Regions from separate parts of the Paenibacillus sp. FSL R5-0473 genome, predicted to be linked through region 1. Evidence: predicted binding sites of a transcription regulator. Region 1 holds the regulator's gene; each other region holds the start of a gene.
The links. The regulator Rex, encoded in region 1, represses fermentation and respiration genes when NADH is low (regulators of the CRP and FNR family bind a similar motif). The targets are predictions, from matches to a motif close to TTGTGAAATATTTCACAA.

Region 1 (5,841 bases):
CCAACATACATTTCCACGAACTCACTACCCGATGCTGCTACAAAAATAGAATCGGTGTAATGGGCAGCAGCCTTGGCCATCAACGTTTTCCCTGTCCCTGGAGGGCCCGTCAGCAAGATCCCTTTTAACGGGCGAATCCCGAACTTCCGGATTTCTTCATGTTTGATGAGAAAGTCAAGCGCTTCACGCAATTCCTGCTTAGCACTGTCCTGTCCACCAATTTCTTCAAAAGTAAGCTTGGAAGGTCCTTTTTTCTTCCGTTTACGTTCCTGTGCAGCGCCTACTGTAATCCCGCCACGCATTTGCATCATGAACAGCAAAGCTCCGACAAGCACTGCTGCAATCAGGATCGGAACAATATTAACACCAGTAAAAGCAAGGAAAATAATCAATACGGGAAAAAATCCGATGGCAACTTCTTTTGTCCACTTAGGCATTAGGCCACACTCCTATCTGACCGGGCACACGCGGCAGAATAATAAACTTGCTGGCATCTCCGTCTCTGAGACTGACATATACATTGTTGTCATCCATCGCTGTATTTACCTTAATTCCATTCGTCGCCATCTTTGACAACGTTGGTGTAATCTCGGTGTATTGCTTGTTCTCCATCGCCTGAGCTACGGTGAACATCGCATCACCCCACCAACTTTCCAGTGCTTCACTGGAATGATCCACAACATCCAACTTTAGTGAGCGTGTTCCAATCAGGGTCTGTCCTTCTTTGTGAATATATTGTACCAGTCTGCCCAAATCAACATCAGGTTGCAGATCAAGTTTCAATTGTACGTCATTGCGGTTAATAGTTAATTGAACGTCATTGACTCCATCGTACTGGGTTACCATTTTCTCAATCGGATTCTGCACAGCCACCTGACGATATACAAACCAACCTCCAAACAACACAACGGCTGAAATGACGGCAGTTATAGCAATAGGCAATACTTTTAGCTTCAAGTGAATTACCCCTCCCAGAATTTGGCCCAACCTACTGGCTTATTGGTATATACGAATATTTGAACATTGACTCCTGCGATAATTTCGACAGGTTTATTTGTTTTGAATGTAACTTTGAGTACATATCTGAGTATATCACATCGTATATACAATTTCGAAGGCGAAAATATGAATAAATTATTAATTTTAACTATTTAAATCAAATATATTTACAGGCAACACAAAGAACCGGTTCAGTCGGATATCCGTCTGCCGGTTCTTTCATTTCTTTAATTCTCTAGTTATGTCACTCTATTTGTTCTAGCTGTTCGGGAGTGTGTAGACCAGGTCCACCTGTTCTCCGTTGCTAAAACGATAAAAGCGATAGTGGTTATGCGTACCGTCTTTATAATACACTTGCCACACATATATTCCATTCACAACTCCGGGCATGATTCGTTTAATCTCACCGGCAGGAACTTCAGAACTGAAGCGATTGCGTATCTGCGCTTCGGACATGCCATTCTGCAGCAGCTCACTGTGTACAGCGTTTGCACCCTTAACCGGTTGATTGTTTGCATCGAATTTAACCCAGACCATAACATCCTGGTTATCCTTGTTTTTGCCGATCAGGGTCCAGTAGATGTTGTCAGAGCCTTCTTTGTCTCCCCAGATGTACTTGCGCAATTCATCATAGGATGTAATGCCCAGTTTCTCCTGTGCTGCTTGTATGGCGAGCGCTTCTTCCTTGCGTTGGTCCTGCGTGACATGGACGTAATAACGCTGAAGTCCAAACAGAATCAGAACCAGTGCAAGCAGCGAAATCCATATCCACTTCTTTTTTTTCTTCAAAAGCCGAACTTCCTTTCCCTATGATGCTCTGTCCTGCAATTAACGAGCAAGCAGACCATCAAATGCCAATTGAGACTCACGCAAAATGCGTTCTTCATCCAGCGTCAGACATTCGCCATGTTTCACCACTTGTTTTCCATCCACCCATACGTGCTCAACATCTTTGGCAGAAGCCGAGTAGATCGTATGTGAGATCAGGTCTGTATGTGGATAGAAATGTGCCTGTTCAATGTCCAAGGCGATAAAGTCAGCCTTCATGCCAACCTGGAGTGCTCCGGTATTGTTCAAGAAGATAGATTTGGCACCGTATGACGTTCCGAGTAATAACGCTTCGCCTGCTGGCACTGCCGTCGGGTCACCAGATACACCTTTGTGAATCAATGCAGCCAGTCTCATTTCCTCGAACATATCCAGGTTGTTGTTGCTTGCCGGTCCGTCTGTTCCGAGTGACACGGTAACTCCAGCTTTCAGCAACGCAGGTACCCGCGCAACACCGGAAGCGAGTTTCAGATTACTTCCCGGGTTATGGGATACAGCCACATCATGGCGGGCCAGAATCTCAATCTCTTCGTCATTCAGATGCACCGCATGTGCAACCAGGGATGGACGAGAGAAAAAGCCCAGTTTCTCCAGATGTGCCACAGGACGCAGTCCATAATCAGCCACGTTCTGCTCGACTTCACGAAGCGTTTCCGACATATGTGTATGAAGGGGAAGGTTTAGGTCGTTCGCGACCTGCACAAGCTTCTCTATGTAGTCAGGAGGGCATGTATATGGGGCGTGTGGCGAGATTACGGTTGTAATGCGACCATCTGCCTGTCCATTCCACTCACGTGCAAACGCTGCCGACTCCTCCAGCTTCCGCAATTGTTCTTCTTCCGAGCACAGCCCGATTACACCACGTGCCAGTGCTGCTCTAACGCCGGATTGCTCCACAACTTTGGCAACTTGATCCATGTGATCGTACATGTCCAGGAACGCTGTAGTTCCGCCTTTCAACATTTCAAGCACTGATAGCGAAGTTCCCCAATATACATCTTCTGAAGTCATTTTCGCTTCCATCGGCCACATTTTTTCCTGCAACCATACTTGCAATGCAAGATCGTCTCCGTGCCCTCTGAGCAACGACATCGCTGCATGACCATGCGTATTGATCAGACCCGGCAGGAAGAACAGTCCTTTTCCATCCACTTTGGTACAATTTTTGTCTTCATCCGGCAATGTCTCACCAATATGCACAATCTTGTCATTCTCAACAACCATGTATCCGTGGACCACGTTCCATGTTGTGCCGCCTTCATTAACGGCAAATTTGCCGTTGTGAATTACCCATCTATTTGTTGTCATCTTCCTCGTCGTCCTTTCCAGTCTCCAAGTAATAGGCCAAACTAAGCAGATCCGTTGTAAAGTCAGCATGGTGAATGCGGATATGCGGCGGTGTTTTTAGAATGGTTGGTGCAAAATTAAGGATCGCTTCAATTCCTGATTCAATAAGCTGATCGGCTACATTTTGGGCTTCCGTATCCGGAACCGTGATAATTCCGATGCGAATATTTTCCGTTTTAACCGCTTCCGTCAATTCATCCATTGGTTTTACCGTCAAACTGTTGATTTGACTACCAATCTTCGGTCCGTATGCATCAAATACTGCAACAATCTTCATGTTGTCTTTCAGATATGCGTTGTAGTTGGACAAGGCCTGTCCTAGGTTACCCGCGCCTACCAGAGCTACATTAATTTGCTGATCAATTTTGAGAATGTGACGAATTTTCTCGATCAAATAGGATACATCATACCCGATCCCTTTACGACCAAAATCACCGAAGTAAGCCAGGTCTTTACGAATTTGGGCCGGATTCAGATCCAGCCTCTGTCCAAGCTCTTGAGAAGAAACAGTAGCCACCTCACGCTGATGCAACTCGTTCAAATAACGCAAGTATACAGGCAGACGTCGTACCACCGCTTCCGAAATTTTATCCGATTTCATTCTTGCTCCCCCTTACCAAGGCCACGATAAAATAATAGATGAAAAGATGAGCATTCTGTATAAAACTCAAAGATAAACGTGACATTTTATACAGAATGCTCCTTGTAATTTGGGTTATAAGTTCTTACGTGCAACTGCTTTAATCGGATACGGAAATATCTAATAAAGTTTAACGCCAAACGATAGTGTCATGCAATGATATAACGAACAAAACAACCATTATTTTTGTTCATTAGCAGGTTTTTCCAACCACTCGGTAATTCGTGGAACCATTTGCTCCGTGAGCATGTGCTCCATTTTGGGACCAGGTAATGAATATAAAAAGAATTTACCATAATACGCTTCAATCACCCGTGTATCATAAACAATGACAATTCCTCTGTCCTTTGCTGTACGCACCAATCGGCCAAATCCCTGTTTGAAACGAATGACCGCTTGTGGCACGGACAGTTTCATGAACGGATTTTTCTTCTGTTCCTGAAGCAACTCACTCTTGGCTTCCACCAACGGATGATTCGGTGGCTGGAAAGGCAGTCGAACAATAGCGAGACAGGTTAGGGCCTCTCCCGGGATATCTACACCCTCCCAGAAGCTGCTTGTGCCCAGAAGTACCGTTGCTTTGGCATCTTGAAACCTGCGAGTCAATTTGGAACGACTTCCACTGTCAACGCCTTGCCCAAGCAACGAGATGTCGTTGCCAGACAGTGCCTCCTTCAGCGGATCATAGACCTGTCGCAACATCTTGTATGAAGTAAACAGAACCATCATGCGTCCACGCGTAGCAATTGCCGTCTCTGCGAGTGATTGCACCAGCATATTAACAAAGTGCGCATCACCCACACTTCCCTTCACACTTGGGAAATCACGCGGAATCACCAGAAGTGCCTGATCGCGATAGTTGAAAGGTGATGGCAACATCGACGTTAATAGCCGATTGTTCTCGGCGGCTTCCTGCAAGCCAAGCTGTTCAATCATGAACTGGAATGACTTATCTACCGAAAGCGTAGCCGATGTAAGCACAACACTTTTCTTTTTATCAAAAAATAAATCCTTCAGTTGTGCACTCACATCTACAGGTACGGCATACAGCTGGAGAGATTTGCTGCGGAATTGGCCGCTGGCTTCCATCCAGTACACCGTTTTGGCATCATCCATACGCATGAAGAACCGTAGATTCTCTTTCAATGTGGTCAGATCTTTCAGTAATCCTGTAATGTCCGTGATCAGACTATCTGATTGATAATCATCCTGATCTTCTTTCACCTCAAGCAGCAATTTGTCCCCTTTGCGAACCAAATCGCCCAGAGTCACATAGATCTGGTTCTCCAGATCCTGCAACTCCTGCCATTTTGCAGGTTTCTGAGATGCTTTCAGACGCAGTGAAAATTGCCCCGTCTCTCCCGGTGAAGCATCACTTCGTTCAGGCAACAGACCAAACAAGGCATCGCTCATACGATCCCACAGCTCCTTAACTTCAAGAGCGAGCGGGAACATCTGATCCACCATGGAGCCCCATTGCACCGAATTTTCATGCACGGATAACTGCGAACGAAGCATAGGCAGCTGACCATTACGACTGTCTTTAAATAGGCGGGTCAGTGTATGAACCAAGGTGAAATATTTCATATGCATTCCAAGATGTTTACCAGCGACATCCTCCAGATGATGTGCCTCATCGATCACAAGACTCTCATAGGCTGGCAGCAGCTGATGCGCGGCTTTCACATCCGTAAATAATTTGGAGTGATTGGTGATTACGATATCAGACAACCCTGCTTCATGTTTGGCACGATGGTAGAAGCATTTACGGAACCATGGACAGGATCTTCCCAGACATGATTCGGATTCACTCTGTACGGTCTCCCAGAAGTCCCCTCCGCGTCCGCTAAGGTTAAGTTCCTCATCATCTCCGGTTTCGGTCTGCGTAAGCCAGACGATCATCTGAGCAGCTGTGAAATAATCCTCTTTAGGTGTGGCGAATTCACGTTTATTGATTTTGTGTTCAAATTTGCGCAGGCACAGGTAATGTCCACGTCCTTTGAATACAGCAGCCTTAAACGGGAACG
Region 2 (5,841 bases), 4.7 Mb from region 1:
ACAAGCCATTCGTCTTCCTGTTCTTGCTCAAAGGTCCGCGTTGGTGGGGCAGGTGTGAAATAGGACGTATCCACCGCATTGGGAATCAGGACAACCTGCCTTGGATCGGTATAGGTGCACGCAGCTCGGCAAAAGGTCTGGAAGTGAGAATCCACGGATACAATGCGCACGAGTCCATCCAGAGCCAGTTGAATATGTTCCGCCACTTGTTGTTTGGTCTCCAGTGGAAGTCCGGGACGATCCCAATTAATGCCGTGACAGATGCCAAGACTGCCGGGTTTGTAGGTGATGGGTTGCCACAGACAGCTGGCATAGATCACTGGGCCGCGCGCTGCGGCTGCCATCCGCTCAAAGGCTTCCGGTACATTATCCATGTCGTACGAATAACCAAATACGTCAATCTGCTCCGTCCGAGTCTGGAATGCTTCAAAATAAGAGAGCTGATGAACTTCGGGAATATGTCCGAGCCCTCGGATGACACTGCACAGATCCAGAATGTAGCGTTCCAGTCCACCACCAAATACCCGGCCGAATTCCCGGTTGTACCCGTCGGTGAAACTATGCGTCAGAATACTCACCACGCCCATCTCACGGTCCCTCCTTCCAGGGAATCAGCCGAGGTTCCGGATCGAGAATAGACTCGTAATGTGCAAGATTGCCCCACTCACCGCTAGGATCAATGCGCTTGTAACGCAAATATTTACGAACCCGATCCTCCAGGCTGCCTGCCCATCCGAGATGCTGAACCTTCAATTCCGTGCTGACCCCAGGCAATACCGTGCAGGACAAGGGAAGGCGGGGAACATGATGATTCTGTTGTGGATAAAAATAAGGATATCCAGGCATATACCGTACAAGTGAAGCAGTATGCCGTTTATGCAGACACCAGAGATCATCTTCCCGGTAGTGGGTCCGGCCACCCCACATATCGTAGAATCGGAATGCAAACCAGTCCGCATACTCCTGATTAATCAGAGTGCGTATGGCTTTCTTGGCCTCTGAGCTGTACAGCTCATCCGCATCAACTGAGAGCAACCAGTCGGGACATGTTCCCGCAGCCGCTTGCCATAAGGTGTTGCGAAGCCGCCATTCCTCCGCGAACAGTGGTTTCTCCAATACCTCCAGACGGACCACCTTTGGATAGGCTTTGCATATGTCCGGTGTTCCGTCTGTGCTGGCATCGTCCACAATGACGATCTCATCCACGAATTCACTCAGATCATGCAATACTTCTTCAAGGTATCGGCCACGTTCATTGCGAACCTGGAGCATGGCGGTCAGCTTGTTGCCTTTGCTTTTGCGAACCCGACGAATGGAAAAGGGTTCTTTGAATACACTTGTTTCCTCTTGTGTTACAGCAGCATTCTGTTCTGCCTGACCTTGTGAATCATTCCAGTGATGCACTTGGCTTCGGATGTCCTGCGTTGGTTGTGCATGATCCGGGGTGTGATCTCCATTTTCCAATGCATCTGTATGTGTTCGATCGACTGTTTCGGTTGGCGTGTAAGTGGTTTCGGTTCGGATATCCCTGTGCACCATTGGCCCATTCAACTGTTGTCTACGCTTCTTCGGGTCCAGCATCATGGCACCTCCCCAAGCAATTGCTGTACAGCATGATCCAACAGCTCCAGCTCCACAATCCGGGCCAGCGCATCTTCATCCTCCAGTGCTGTCTCAAGGAAATGTCGGACTGCCCCGTGTCGTTCCCCTCGCAGTGCCAGCGCACTGCCGGATAATTGCTGATAATCCCGGCGACTGGCATCATCCTGAATATCGACTGCATGCACCAGAGCTAGTGCTTCTTCCACACGTCCAGTCTCCTGGTAAATGCGGAATTTCCAATGTCGCGCCGTTTCTCCGCCAAGTTCGTCCAGGATGCGCAGCGCGGTTCCGTAGTCATCGTTCATACGCAGTAATTCCGCTCGTACAAGTTGATCTTCTCCTGCCTCAAACCAGCGACAGAGCTGTTCATAATGATGCCGTTCTTGTTCGTCTGCTGCACTAATTCCATATACCCGCAGGGCGTCCTCCAACTGTCCAGCCCGGGCATGGATGGCAGACAGGAATCGATAATGGGAGACCACACAATCACTGCGACCATTCATGACCGCATGGGTGAAGGCCTCTTGCAACGAATGCACGGCCCGCGGATCTTCAAGCAAGTACTCATAGGCTGCCAGCAAAAAGGATATCGTCTCATGTGCACCTGCTTTGGCACGGAGCTGACGGTAGAAGTCGGCACGTACACTGCATTGAAGCAGTGTGACGCTATCTGGAGTGCCTGACAGGATCTGCCGCAGCGCATGCAGGAAGAGCAGTTCGTAGTCCCGGAGGGGGACTTCGAGATCATCCTTTTGCATCGTCCCCGCAGGTGCAGGGTCTTCGCCGCCCAGCCAGATGGCACGTACGCCTTGGAATAACAGCTTCATATAACGTGTTTCGGAGGATGTGCCGACCAGATCGGCGATGCCGACGAGTTTGGAAATACTGCTCTCCCATAACGGAGATTCTGCTTCGTTTCCAGCAGGCTCAGGGAGCAGGGCAATACATAGCTCAGGCTCCAGCGAAGCCGTAGCTATTAGCCAGTAGGGATGGGCGACCACGGCTACGGTGCGAGGTTCCAGCAATAGCTGCTCAGCCTCAGGGAGGGAGATGGCGGTAATGACCGGAGGTACATCTTCTGTTTGCGTCAGGCTGCTGACATAGTAGACCTCTCCCTCGATCGACAGCAGTGCAGCAATATCGGGATAGGGAAAGGATGACCAGCCTCCTTTGCGAGGGAAGAGAACATACCGGACAGGGGGCTGTGTTGTACTGGCCTTATCCAGGCTGGCTTCGGCGTCTTCACCTGGTAGTGGTGCAGGTTTTTCCATGAATAGTTCACCTCACCTTGACTGTAATATGGAGCGTCTTCGCTCTGCATGTGCTTCATGCTTTCACTTCATATGTAAAGCCCTCACGGTACTTCGCATGATATGCCTGAGACTAACATATGGGCATTCCGTCCCAAACATGAGTATCTTCCATGAATAGATGCAGTTGGCAAGCTGTGATAATAGGCTGAATTTTATCTTTTGTGTGACCAGGATCACTTTTTTTTGCTCTAGAGACGAAGATTGTGATAATTCTCACATGTATAAAATAGGTAATCTGGCACAATACGTTCATCAACGTATTTGGCGGACAGACAGCGAAGGTGCAGCTTCAATGCCAAATACGCATACTGCGAAGTGAACAGAAAGAAGGGGTAACGGTATGGATCCGATTATGTTATCGCGTATCCAATATGCACTTACAACGATTTTCCATTTCTTTTTTGTCCCGCTATCCATCGGTCTTGTACTGTTGGTTGCAATCATGGAGACGTTGTACGTTGTTAAGGGTAAGGAGATCTACAAAACGATGGCGAAGTTCTGGGGCAAACTGTTCCTGATTAACTTTGCCGTCGGGGTAGTCACAGGTATTCTGCAAGAGTTCCAGTTTGGTATGAACTGGTCCGAGTACTCCCGATTTGTCGGGGACGTGTTCGGTGCGCCACTGGCTATTGAAGCGCTACTGGCGTTTTTTATGGAGTCTACATTTATTGGATTGTGGATATTTGGATGGGATCGTTTGTCCAAAAGAGTGCATCTGGCCTGCATCTGGCTGGTGTTTGTCGGCACATTCCTGTCCGCGCTGTGGATTCTGGCAGCCAATTCATTTATGCAACATCCTGTTGGGTTTGAGATTAACAACGGCCGAGCCGAGATGAATGATTTTTTTGCACTCATCACAAATGGTCAGCTTCTCGTTGAGTTCCCACATACAGTCTTTGGGGCATTGATGACAGGGGCCTTCGTCGTAACCGGGATCAGTGCCTACAAATTGATGAAAAAGCAGGATGTGGAGATCTTCCGCAAATCGTTTAATATTGCGATCATTATCGCTCTTGTTTCTTCATTCGGCGTCGCATTCTCGGGTCACTTCCAGGCGCAATATCTGGTGGAGACACAGCCGATGAAGATGGCAGCCAGTGAGGGCACATGGACAACGACAGAAGATCCGGCGCCATGGACGGTGGTCGCTTTTATTGACCCAGATAAACAGGAGAGTACGGGTGAGATCAAAATCCCTGGATTGCTCAGTTATCTGTCCTACAGCAAGTTCTCCGGTAGTGTCAAAGGTATGAAGGAGCTTCAAGCTGAGTATGAACAGACGTATGGACCGGGGGACTACATCCCGCCGGTACGGACAACATTCTGGAGTTTCCGCATTATGATCGCAGCGGGTGGTTTAATGATTGCATTGGCGCTATACGGTACGTTCCTAGCCATGCGTAAGAAGCTGGAGGTCGCTGGAAAGTGGTTTATGCGTCTGATGGTGTTCGCCATCTCCCTGCCGTTTATCGCCAATACGTCAGGTTGGATTATGACCGAGGTAGGAAGACAGCCATGGACAGTATTTGGCTATATGACAACCGAAGCCGGGGTCTCGCCGAACGTATCCGCAGGAACGATCCTGTTCTCGACCATCGCTTTTACCGCTGCGTATACGGTTCTCGGAATCGTGATGGTATACCTGTTCGTACGTGAGATCAAAGCAGGACCGTTTGCGGTCGAGAAGCCAGAAGATCACGATGAATCGGCCGATCCGTTCGGCGTGGATGGAGGTTATTCCGTTGTCACTAAGTGAGTTGTGGTTTTTGCTGATTGCCGTATTGTTTGTTGGTTTCTTCTTTTTGGAAGGTTTTGATTTTGGTGTGGGGATGTCTACAGGCATTATCGCCAAAACAGACCGTGAACGTCGGACTCTGATCAACTCGATCGGTCCGTTCTGGGATGGTAATGAAGTATGGCTGATTACGGCGGGGGGAGCAATGTTTGCTGCCTTCCCGCACTGGTATGCCACGTTGTTCAGTGGTTTTTACCTGCCACTTGTGGTGGTGTTGCTTGCCTTGATTGGCCGCGGAGTTGCTTTCGAATTCCGCAGTAAAATGAAACAGCAACGCTGGCGCAAAACATGGGACATCATCATTGTTGTCTCCAGCGCGCTCTTGCCTTTCCTGTTCGGCGTGGTCTTTGCCACATTGATGAAAGGTCTGCCCATTGATGGGGAGATGCAATTGCGTGCAGGATTCCTCGATATTGTTAATCCGTACACCGTGATTGGCGGCTTGAGCGTAACGCTACTGTGTCTGGTTCATGGATTGCTGTTTGCATCACTACGAACAGTAGGTGATCTCAGAGAGCGTGCCTTGAAGACAGCGCAAAAATTGATGCTGCCGCTGGCTGCACTGCTCGCTGTTTACGCGTTAATGACGTATTTCATGACCGATGTGTTCGCCGTACGCGGCTGGGCTCTTTGGATCATGGTTGTACTTGGCGCAGTTTCGCTTGCACTTGCGGCATACTTTGTTCGTCAGAAGCGTGAAGGCTGGGCTTTTGGTATGACAGGGGCAGTGATTGCAATTGCCTTTGCCTCGGTCTTTATCGGACTTTTCCCAAGAGTGATGGTGAGTTCCTTTGGGGCGGCATATGACCTGACTGTATACAATGCTGCATCTGGTGCTTATTCATTGAAAGTAATGACCATTGTAGCTTGCACTTTGCTGCCGTTTGTTCTCGGTTATCAGATCTGGAGCTATTATATCTTCCGCAAACGTCTGAACGAGCAGCACCACCTGGAGTACTGATATGGGACGGGGGCTGATGAAGCTGCCGGGCATCCGGCCGGTACTTGCGCTGGCCTCAGCGCTGGTGCTGCTACAGGCGATGACGATCATTATGCAAGCCAAATGGCTGGCACAGGCCATCACGGCATTGTTTGAAGGTTCATCCGTAACGGAGCAGTACCCTGTACTGC
Region 3 (5,841 bases), 4.8 Mb from region 1:
TTTTAATGAAAATCGCAGTTATCGGATGTACACACGCAGGAACCGCAGCCATCGTAAATACCGCTAAATTGTACCCGGATGCTACCATCACCGTGTATGAGCGCAATGACAATATTTCCTTCCTATCTTGTGGCATTGCACTCTACGTAGGTGGGGTTGTGAAAGACCCTGACGGTTTGTTCTATTCTTCGCCTAATCAACTGGCAGAGCTTGGTGTTGAGACCAAGATGCTTCATGAAGTAACAGCAGTAGATGCCAAGGGCCATACCCTTCAGGCTAAAAACCTGCAAACCGGGGAAGAATTTGAAGATACGTTTGACAAACTGATCGTGACAACGGGGTCATGGCCTGTCGTTCCGAAGCTTGAAGGCATCGAGATGGACAACATTTTACTTTGCAAAAACTACAATCATTCCAACACGATTATTGAAAAAGCCAAAGATGCCAAACGTGTTACCGTTGTAGGTGCAGGATATATCGGCGTAGAACTGGTCGAAGCTTTCCAGATGAACGGCAAGGAAGTTACCCTGATCGACAGTGTGGACCGGATTTTGAACAAATATCTGGACCCTGAATTCACGGATGCGATTGAAGATACGTTGACTGGACGCGGCATCAAGTTGGCTCTTGGTCAAACGGTACAGAAGTTTACTGGTGAAAATGGCAAAGTGACTAAAGTGATCACGTCCAAAGGAGAGTTCGAAACCGATCTGGTTATTCTGTGCATTGGTTTCCGTCCAAATACAGAGCTGCTCAAAGGCCAAGTGGATATGCTACCAAACGGCGCAATCATCGTGGATAAATATATGCAAACGAGTCAAAAAGACGTCTTCGCTGCGGGTGACAGCTGTGCTATTCATTACAACCCAACAGGCAAAGCATCTTACATTCCACTGGCAACCAACGCCGTGCGGATGGGTACACTTGTAGCCCGTAACCTGGTTCGTCCTACGACACCGTATATGGGTACACAAGGTACATCGGGTATCAAAATTTACGAGCAAAATATCGCGGGTACAGGGATGACGGAAATGTCTGCTGCTGACGAAGGCTTGATTGTTGAATCCGTGGTACTGGAAGACAGCTACCGTCCGGAGTTCATGCCAACGGCTGAGAAACTGTTGCTTAAAGTGGTATATGAGCAGGCTACTCGTCGGATCGTTGGAGCACAGGTGATGTCTCAGGTTGATCTGACCCAATCGATTAATACGATCTCGGTCTGCATCCAAAATAACATGACCGTAGATGAGCTGGCCTTCATCGACTTCTTCTTCCAGCCACATTACAACAAACCATGGAACTTCCTGAACACGGCGGGTCTGCAAGCACTGCCTCCAATAGAAGTAAAAGCACCAGCAATGGTGTAAGGAAGCAGAATAGATGGTTGAACAGCGATCTTGATAAACGCCATACAAAGATAAGTCATGCTTATCCGTAAATATGAGGTGTACAATAACTGCCAAGATTATGAAACAAGGCGGACGATTATAAAGGAAAAAGAAGACTGGCGAGTTTATCGTCAGTCTTTTTTGTGGTTTTTTTAGCTATAAAAGGCTTTACTATACTTTTGCTGACTTAACTATTTAAAGACGCTCTTAAAGTATCTTTTTAAACAACATTGTGATAATTTGCACAAAGTTATGTTTAGGACCGAGATACAATTAGGATGTGGTATTCAACGCATAACTAATGAATTTCAGATGGTTTTATCCAATGATGAACAATGAAGGAGAGGATGAATGATATGGCAGCAAAAACACCTCTTGAGGTTGCACAATATACGGCGCAGACAGGCATGAAGAAGGCTCAATATCCGGCGTCTTCTGTACTGGTGCTTAGTTTTCTGGCAGGTGCTTTTATTGCGCTGGGTTTTTTACTGGATATTCGGGTGATTGCTTCTGCGCCAGCTGAGTGGGGAAGTTTGGTCAATCTGATTGGAGCAGCAGTGTTCCCGGTTGGATTAATCTTGGTACTCATCGGTGGTGGAGAGCTGCTGACAGGTAACATGATGGCAGTTCCACTTGCAACGATTGCAAGAAAATTATCCGTGGGTAGCATGTTGAAAAATCTAACCTTAGTGACGATTGGTAATTTTGTTGGAGCTTTGTTTGTCGCGTACGCGTTTGGACATGTGCTGGGCCTGACCGGAGAGGGTGTATATCTGGCGAAAGTGGTGGATATGGCTGGGCATAAGCTGCATGACGGTTTCCTGCAAGCTTTCATCTCTGGCATCGGCTGTAACTGGCTGGTCGCGCTGGCCGTGTGGTTATCTTATGCTTCGGATACGATGAGTGGCAAGGTACTGGGCATTTGGTTTCCAACGATGGCATTTGTGGCGATTGGATTCCAGCACGTTGTGGCCAATATGTTCCTCATCCCGGCGGCAATCTTTGAAGGACATTATTCGTGGGGCCAATATGTGATGAATTTCATTCCGGTATGGCTCGGGAATCTGACTGGAGGTGCTCTGTTTGTAGCTGCAGCCTATTGGATGGTGTACCTGCGCCAAACTGAGCCAAAAGTGAAGCCGGAGATAGCAACGTCGATCGAAGCTGTGGAGACGGAGGCTAGAGTGATGTTGAGCAAACAAGCATAGTGGGCACAGCGAGGTATGGATACACATGTATTAGAAGTGAAGACGATTCTGATCTTGCTCGGTTCATGGCGAATATGCTGTGATGGAGCAGGGCGGGATCGTTTTTTGTATGAGGTCCTTGTTGGAGTTTAACGCAAAATAAATTCGCCATGACAAGGTTCGGGGGAACGAAACCTGTTCATGGCGAATTTCGGGAGTGGTCCATGATATGGCATGAGGAGGAAGTGGGGAAACACTAGCCTAATGCCTTATTTTTAATTTACCCCTGAATTCTGAAGTTGAATCAAACTCAAAAACATTTTTTTGAAAATAATTTAAAGCCGCTATAGCGGCGAATATGAAGCAAAAACATACTGTTCTCTTTACGCGATAACCTCGAAGAAGATATGATATAGGGATAGCTTTTAAAGAGGGGAGCCTTACGATGATCGATCAGGAGAATGGTATATTTGCGGCGGTGTGCCCGCTCGACTGTCCGGACACTTGTGGTCTGTTATTACATAAAGAGAACGGCAAAATTGTGAAGGTGGCAGGCAATCCGGATCATCCCATAACCAAGGGTGCCATCTGTAATAAAGTTAGAAATATGACTGAGCGGGTGTATCACCCCGAGCGTCTACAATATCCGATGAAACGTGTAGGAGCCAAAGGTGAAGGCAAGTTCGAACGAATTAGTTGGGATGAAGCGATTCGCGAGATTACGACCAAATTCACTGCATTGTCCGAAACCTACGGCCCGGAGAGCATCCTGCCCTACAGCTTTTACGGTAACATGGGCATTCTCGGCGTAGACGGTATGGATCGGCGTTTCTTCAATGCGCTTGGTGCGAGTGTACTGGAGCAGACGATCTGTAACTCCGCTGGAAATACCGGCTGGAAATATACGATGGGTGCCAATCGGGGAACGGTGCCGGAAGATACGGAGCATGCGGATCTCATCCTGGTGTGGGGTGGCAATATCGTCAGTACAAATATGCATCAGGTCGTTTTGGCGGAGAAAGCCCGCAAGAAAGGCGCCAAGATCGTCGTCATCGACGTTCATCGCAATCGCACGGCCCAGTGGGGCGACTGGTTTATTCCGCTGTATCCGGGCACGGACAGTGCACTGGCGCTAGGATTAATGCATGTGCTGTTCGAACGGGGACTGACAGATGAATCGTTTATGCAAAAGTATACGGTGGGTCATGAGGCACTACGTGATCATGTCCGCAGTTACAACCCTGAACGTGTTGCACGCATTACGGGCGTGCCGGAGGAAACGATTGTGGAGCTGGCCGAACTATACGGCAACGCACAGGCAGCCCATATTCACATCGGCAATGGCCTCCAGCACCATGATAATGGGGGGATGAACGTGCGTAGCGTTGCATGTCTGCCTGCTATTACAGGGCAATGGCTGAAGCAAGGCGGCGGTGCCGTTCGCACTAACAGCTACGCGAGCACAAATAGCGACGCGCTCGAACGTCCGGAGCTGCGGCAGAATCCGGAGCCGCGAGTGGTAAACATGAACCGGATTGGTGAAGCGTTGCTGGAAGCAGAGCAGCCAATCCGAGCGATGATGGTCTACTGCAGCAATCCACTGGTGGTGGCACCGGATACCGAGCGGGTGGAGCGAGGTTTTGCACGGGAAGATCTATTCACGGTTGTACATGATCTGTTCATGACGGATACGGCGAAATATGCAGATATCGTCTTGCCAGCCACATCTTCATTTGAAGCGACGGACCTGTACACCTCTTATTGGCATCAGTACGTTCATCTGCAAGAGCCGGTGATTGCACCGATTGGGGAGAGCAAGAGCAATGTGGAACTGTTCTCACTGCTTGGGCAGGCTATGGGGTACGATTCTGCAATCTTCGGAGAAACACCGGAACAGATGATTGAGGACGCACTTCAGGGCACAGGCAACCCCTACATGAATGGGGTCACGTTGGAAGGACTGAAGGAACATCGATTCGTGAAGCTGGATATGACGCCACATGCTACATATCTGGATCAGCTGCCCACACCTTCAGGCAAAATTGAATTGTATTCCGAGACGATGGAACAGAGAGGGCTTCCGCCGCTCCCTACCTATAGTGCTCTGGTTGAAGGATATGATGGGGAGAATCCGGCTGGACCTGCCGATACGTATCCGTTGATGTTCCTGTCGCCGCCAAACCATAATTTCCTGAACTCCACCTTTGGTAATTCAGCCAAACATCAGCGTTTGGAAAAGATGCCTTTATTGCAGATACACCCCGAGGATGCCATCCGTAGAAATGTGGAGGATGGCGATGCAGTAGTCGTATGGAATGATCGTGGGCGCATTGAACTTACCGCCAAAGTAAGTGAAGCCATGTTGCCGGGAACCGTCATCAGCCAAGGCTTATGGTGGGATGGTGACGGCAAGAAGCAGCGAGCGAATTCACTGACGTCCAATCGGTTGTCGGACATGGGGAACGGGGCTACCTTCTTCTCAGCCACTGTTGAAGTGAAGCGTCAATGAGTGTGCTTGCAGCATGATTTTTTTGAGGTAAGATGAACAAAGGCTAGAATTTGAGCAGGATTATAGTGCAATAGATGTAACACTTCATAAAACCTTCGCTCTGGCTGGTTATGGTTATGCCGTCAGGGCAAAGGTCTATTTTTTATGGTTATTTGTTTGTGCAGAGGTACTAAGGAGAATGAATTAACGATGATGAGATGGCTGGATAATTATCCAAAAGAAGTGAGAATATTTTTATTAGCAAGTCTGGTTAACGCAACAGGCAGTGCCTTGATGTGGCCGCTGACCACCATGTATGTATTTGACGAACTTGGACGGACGATGGCCAACGCCGGTTTTGTGATCCTGATTCAGTCCCTGGGTGGCATCTTTGGACAATTGCTTGGAGGTTCATTGTACCATCGGGTGGGTGTGAAGAAGCTGATCATTGGTTCACTGGCGCTTAATGCGTTAGGTTTGTTTGCGTTGCCTTGGATTAGTGCGTATTGGGTCGTATTTATATGTGCGATGGGCTGGATTGGCCTGTTCAGTTCATTGTCGCTGCCGGCGATTCAGGCTTTTATTGGCTTCCGGTTTGCGGAGCGACGCGGGGAATTATTCAATATTATCTATGTAGCGAACAATATCGGGGTGGCGATAGGTACGGCGCTGAGTGGTTTTCTGGCTGACTTTTCCTATCACCTCAGCTTTGTACTGAACGGGGTGACCTCAGCCGGATTTGCAATTTTCTTCTGGTATTATCTGTCGCGGGTTGAAC
Region 4 (5,841 bases), 230 kb from region 1:
GGTAGAACACTATCTGCGTCAACGCCAAATGCCAGTAGCGATCGAAGTATTCTCTGATGTAGAACCCGATCCATCCACAACGACGGTAGATCGCGGAACCGAAATGATGCGCCGCTTCCAACCAGACTGCATTATCGCACTTGGCGGTGGATCACCGATGGATGCTGCCAAAGCCATGTGGTTGTTCTATGAATATCCGGACACGGACTTCAATGATCTGAAACAGAAATTCATGGATATCCGCAAACGGATCTACAAATATCCACGTCTCGGCGTAAAAGCGAAATTTGTAGCGATCCCAACCACATCCGGTACAGGTTCTGAAGTGACATCGTTCGCGGTTATCACAGATAAAAATCAAGGTAACACCAAATATCCATTGGCCGACTATGAGCTGACACCAGACGTAGCGATTGTCGATCCGGAGTTTGTATACTCCCTGCCGAGAACAGCCGTTGCCGATACAGGTATGGACGTACTGACGCATGCGATTGAAGCTTATGTATCTGTTATGGCAAATGATTACACGGATGGACTTGCGATCAAAGCAATCCAACTGGTGTTCCAATACCTGGAGCAATCTGCGCTGCAAGGCGATAAACTGGCACGTGAGAAAATGCATAATGCTTCCACAATTGCAGGTATGGCGTTTGCCAACGCATTCCTGGGCATTAACCACAGCTTGGCGCACAAATGGGGCGGTCAGTATCACACCGCACACGGACGCACCAATGCGATTCTTATGCCACACGTCATTCGTTACAACGCGAAAAAACCGACCAAATTTGCATCGTTCCCGAAATATTCGCACTTTGTAGCGGATGAGCGGTATGCCGAAATTGCCCGCATCTTGGGATTGCCTGCTCGTACGACAGAAGAAGGCGTAACCAGTCTCATCAATGCGATTCGCAAACTGAACAAAACACTGGGTATTGAAGAATCGTTCCAAGAGATCGGATTCGATGCCAAAGACTTTGAAGCACATGTCGATTATCTGGCAGACCGTGCCTTCGAAGACCAATGTACAACCGCCAATCCGAAGTTGCCGCTGGTAACTGAACTGGCTGATGTGTACCGCAACGCTTTCTACGGAAAGTTTGAATAATAAATTTAGAACAAAGCGTGCTTTACGGCAAGAAGATCAGGGTTCCCCGAGAGGGGAGCCCCGATTGCCGTCTTTCACACAATAACGAGAGGGCAGAAAAACAGAAGAGCGAAGCATCTGTTTTTCAGGATTTATTCTAAGATTTGGTTTGCTCCGAGCGTAGAGGAGCAAAAGGGTTCTATAGAGGTTACACGTAATCCGTGATGTGGCTGTTTGAGCCAGATGTTCACACAATAACGGAGTGGGCAGAAAAAACTGAAGAAGCGGAGCGTTCGCCTTTATCCCCGGATTTTCCCCTTTGAAATATAAAATTGAAAAAATCCGGGGATAACAGCGATCGGAAGTTGTTCTGCCCGCGCAGTGGCTAAGTGTGAATTTACAGGGGTCAATGGGACACAGCGCAGGTGGAGTGAGTTAGTTCACTGGCTTTGTGACAAAAATCACAGATGATGAAAGCCCCAAGTCGTATACTGAAAATGTAAGAAAAACATTCATCCCGCGGTTCCGGTTCCCAAGTAGAGAGAACATGTTCCGGTTTATGTGAAACAATTCACATTAATCGCGGCTCTGGGCACACAATGCTACGAATGAAGCAAGATGTTATGTGTCCAGAAATCCAAATTAGTGGAGGGATTACGATGTCGGTGATTGAAAAAGATGTCAAACAACAAACAGGCTGGAGAAACTTTACCAAAGGAACATGGACCAAATCCGTAGATGTGAATGATTTTCTGGCACACAACTTGTCTCCGTATTACGGCGACGAAGCATTTCTCGCAGGTGCAACCCAGAATACCAAAGAATTATGGGAGATCGTATCTGATCTGACCAAAAAAGAACGGGATAACGGCGGTGTCCTTGACGTTGATGTGAACACACCAGGTACTATTATTTCTCACCAACCCGGTTATCTGGATCAATCCAAAGAGCAGATTGTCGGCGTTCAGACCGATGCTCCGTTCAAACGTTCCATTCAACCAACAGGCGGAATTCGCATGATGATTGACGCATGTGAGGCATATGGCTTTGAAATGCCACAGGGCGTCATTGATATATTTACAAACATTCGCAAAACACACAACCAGGGTGTGTTCGATGCTTATACTTCCGACATGCGTGCAGCGCGTAAAGCAGGAATTATTACAGGTCTGCCAGATGCTTACGGCCGTGGCCGGATCATCGGTGACTATCGTCGTGTAGCTTTGTACGGGGTAGACTTCCTGATTCGTAACAAAAAAGGCGAACTGAATGCACTCGAAGTTGATGTTATTGATGAAGATGTCATTCGTCTGCGGGAAGAATTGTCTGAACAGATTCGTGCATTGCAAGAATTGAAACAATTGGGCGATATGCACGGGTTCGATATTTCCTTGCCAGCGACAACAGCAAAAGAAGCGTTCCAATGGTTGTACTTCGGTTATCTCGCTGCGATCAAAGAACAGAACGGTGCTGCGATGTCACTGGGACGTGTATCTTCTTTCCTGGATATCTACATTGAACGTGACCTGCAAGAAGGGATTCTGTCCGAAGAACAGGCTCAGGAATTGGTTGACCATTTTGTAATGAAACTGCGGATCGTCAAATTCCTGCGTACACCGGATTACAACGAACTGTTCAGTGGAGATCCAACATGGGTGACTGAGTCCATCGGTGGTATGTCCGTGAATGGCGAAACACGTGTAACCAAAAACAGTTTCCGTTTCCTGCATACACTGCACAACCTGGGTCCTGCACCAGAACCAAACTTGACTGTTCTCTGGTCAACGAAACTTCCAGAAGCTTTCAAAGATTATTGCAGTAAAGTATCCATCGAAACCAGCTCAATCCAGTATGAAAATGATGATCTGATGCGTCCGATCTACGGTGACGATTACGGTATTGCTTGCTGTGTGTCGGCGATGAAGATCGGGAAACAAATGCAATTCTTCGGCGCTCGTGCCAACCTGGCAAAAGCTCTCCTGTATGCGATCAACGGTGGTCGTGACGAGAAATCCGGAGCACAAGTTGGACCTGAGTATCCTGCCATTACTAGCGAAGTGCTGGATTACAATGAGGTTATGAAACGCTTCAAACCAATGATGGAGTGGCTGGCTAAGCTGTATATGAACACCCTCAACGTCATTCACTACATGCATGATAAATACAGCTATGAGCGTATCGAAATGGCATTGCATGACCGTGACATTGTACGTACGATGGCTTGCGGTATCGCTGGTCTGTCGGTTACAGCAGATTCACTGAGTGCGATCAAATATGCCAAAGTAAAACCAATTCGGAACGAACAAGGCATCGCTGTTGATTTCGAAATCGAAGGAGACTTCCCTTGTTACGGTAACAATGAAGACAGCGTAGACAGCATTGCTGTTGAACTGGTCGAGAACTTCATGGGCATGATTCGCAAGCACAAAGCTTACCGTAACGCAGTTCCAACACAATCCGTTCTGACGATCACTTCCAACGTGGTATATGGTAAGAAAACAGGGACTACACCGGATGGTCGTAAAGCAGGTGAACCATTTGCTCCAGGTGCAAACCCAATGCATGGTCGTGACAAAAAAGGTGCACTGGCATCCCTTGGCTCGGTAGCCAAATTGCCTTATGAACACAGTCTTGACGGGATTTCCAATACCTTCTCCATCGTGCCAAAAGCATTGGGTAAAGAGGAGACTACACGTAAATCCAATCTGACTGCGATGATGGATGGTTACTTCGGTCAAAACGCTCATCACCTGAACGTTAACGTATTTGATCGTCAGCAATTGATTGATGCGATGGATCACCCGGAAAACTATCCACAACTGACTATACGGGTATCCGGATATGCTGTTAACTTCATTAAATTGACTCGTGAACAACAGTTGGATGTCATCAACCGTACGTTCCATGGCTCGATGTAAGTAATTTGCTAGTAGAAGACCGCTAGAGCAAGGTATTCCAAATCATATTAAACGCACAGCGGATGCGGATACAGAAAGGAAGAGGCAGCATGGTTAACGGACATATTCATTCACTCGAAACTTTCGGGACGGTTGACGGCCCAGGCATCCGCTTTGTGCTTTTTATGCAAGGATGTCTACTCAAATGTCAGTATTGCCACAACCCTGATACATGGGCGCTGGATGGTGGAAAAGAAATGGCGCTTGAGGAGGTACTGGCTGAAATTGAGCCTTACCTGTCTTACTACCGCAGCTCCGGAGGCGGGCTCACGATATCTGGCGGAGAACCAACGTTACAGGCCCACTTTGTAGCCGAGATCTTCAAGGAAGTGAAGCGGCGCTGGGGATTGCATACGACACTGGATAGCAACGGTTTTAACGAACCGGAACGGATTCACGATCTGTTGGATCAAACAGACCTGGTTCTGCTGGACCTCAAACATATTGATGATGAGAAACATATCAAGTTGACAGGCAAATCCAACGAGAGAACGTTGAAAACAGCCAAGTGGTTATCGGAGCAAGGTCGGAAAATGTGGATACGCCACGTGTATGTGCCTGGTATTCATAACGAGGAAGAGGATCTGCTTAACCTCGGACGGTTTATTGGAACATTAAATGGCGTCGAGAAGTTCGAAATTCTTCCATACCATCAGATGGGGATCTACAAATGGGAGGCGCTCGGTAAAGTATATCCACTGGATGGAGTTCCTTCACCAAGTGAAGAAGAAGTGGAGCGGGCGTATCGCCTGATCGAACAAGGTCGCCAGGAAACAGCTGGCGTGGCTTGTTCAGGTAAGTGATCTAACCTTTATATAGTAAAAACAATCAACCCAAGCAGTCCTTGCGAACATGTTTCGCAGGGGCTGTTTTTTGTCCAGTGAAGGATTTTATCCCTCCATTGATGAATTGTCATCCTTACGATGTAAGCTCCGGCTTTTTATAATCAGAGTGTAAAGCCAAACGCTCAATATCTTGAGGAGGGTCAACCAGATGAAAAAAAGAATGACATTACTGCTTTCATTATTGCTTATCACTTCATGGACTTTGGCGGGATGTGCAAGCTCAAGTAACGAGCCACAGCAAGGCGCAGGCAATACACCTGTGGAAGAGACAAGTAAGGAACCGGTTGAAATGCTTCTCCGCCACACGCAGGTGGGAGCCGACAAACAGAAAAGACTGGCCATTCTGCAGGATGTTGTGGACAAAGTTGAGGGAGAGATACCCAATCTGACCTTTACGCTGGATGGTGTCGAATCCGATGTGAATCGTAAGGAAAAGCTTCGCGGAGAGATGGCGGCAGGCAACCCGCCGGATATATTTGAACTGTTCGGTAGCCCGGATTCCAAAGTTTATGCCAAGGAAAGTATGTTGCTTGATCTGACCCCAATCCTGCAAGAGCTGGGCATTCAAGACCAGTTTACATCCCTTGAACCGTTTACGTATGAAGGCAAAGTATATGGACTGCCGATTGGCGGTTCGGGCGAAGGTTTTTTCTATAATAAAGAGTACTTCGAACAAAAAGGATGGAAAGCCCCAACTACCATGGCTGAACTGGACAATATACTGGCTGAGATCAAGGCTGATGGCAAAGTGCCGCTTGCTTCCGCATCCAAGGCAGGCTGGGTTCCGCTCATGTTAACCAACCATCTGTGGTCCCGGTATGCCGGGCCGGAGATTACCGCAAAGTTTGCAACAGGTGAAGCGAAGTGGACCGATTCGGGTGTTGTGCAAGGTTTTGCCAAACATAAGGAATGGGTGGATAAGGGTTATTTCAAAAAAGGTGAACTGGGCTTTGAG

Region 2: MKY28_RS27860 (cytochrome ubiquinol oxidase subunit I) is a predicted target of Rex. The motif match lies at 3,117-3,134, and genes of this name have one in related genera.
Region 3: MKY28_RS28470 (formate/nitrite transporter family protein) is a predicted target of Rex. The motif match lies at 1,619-1,636, and genes of this name have one in related genera.
Region 4: pflB (formate C-acetyltransferase) is a predicted target of Rex. The motif match lies at 1,644-1,661, and genes of this name have one in related genera.

The regions. Positions count from the first base shown of each region.
Region 1 is NZ_JBBORL010000001.1:1,658,495-1,664,335, reverse strand. Features, by position in the region: gene MKY28_RS07355 (AAA family ATPase) at 1-437, opposite strand, end outside; gene MKY28_RS07350 (hypothetical protein) at 430-957, opposite strand; gene MKY28_RS07345 (cell wall elongation regulator TseB-like domain-containing protein) at 1,258-1,788, opposite strand; gene MKY28_RS07340 (amidohydrolase) at 1,828-3,135, opposite strand; gene MKY28_RS07335 (redox-sensing transcriptional repressor Rex) at 3,122-3,775, opposite strand; gene dinG (ATP-dependent DNA helicase DinG) at 3,995-5,841, opposite strand, start outside.
Region 2 is NZ_JBBORL010000001.1:6,335,080-6,340,920, forward strand. Features, by position in the region: gene MKY28_RS27845 (glycosyltransferase family 4 protein) at 1-587, opposite strand, end outside; gene MKY28_RS27850 (glycosyltransferase) at 589-1,581, opposite strand; gene MKY28_RS27855 (tetratricopeptide repeat protein) at 1,581-2,873, opposite strand; gene MKY28_RS27860 (cytochrome ubiquinol oxidase subunit I) at 3,256-4,671, shown strand; gene cydB (cytochrome d ubiquinol oxidase subunit II) at 4,616-5,671, shown strand; gene cydD (thiol reductant ABC exporter subunit CydD) at 5,673-5,841, shown strand, end outside.
Region 3 is NZ_JBBORL010000001.1:6,483,668-6,489,508, forward strand. Features, by position in the region: gene MKY28_RS28465 (FAD-dependent oxidoreductase) at 6-1,367, shown strand; gene MKY28_RS28470 (formate/nitrite transporter family protein) at 1,745-2,596, shown strand; gene MKY28_RS28475 (molybdopterin-containing oxidoreductase family protein) at 3,021-5,084, shown strand; gene MKY28_RS28480 (MFS transporter) at 5,277-5,841, shown strand, end outside.
Region 4 is NZ_JBBORL010000001.1:1,431,170-1,437,010, forward strand. Features, by position in the region: gene adhE (bifunctional acetaldehyde-CoA/alcohol dehydrogenase) at 1-1,105, shown strand, start outside; gene pflB (formate C-acetyltransferase) at 1,744-4,002, shown strand; gene pflA (pyruvate formate-lyase-activating protein) at 4,092-4,844, shown strand; gene MKY28_RS06225 (ABC transporter substrate-binding protein) at 5,035-5,841, shown strand, end outside.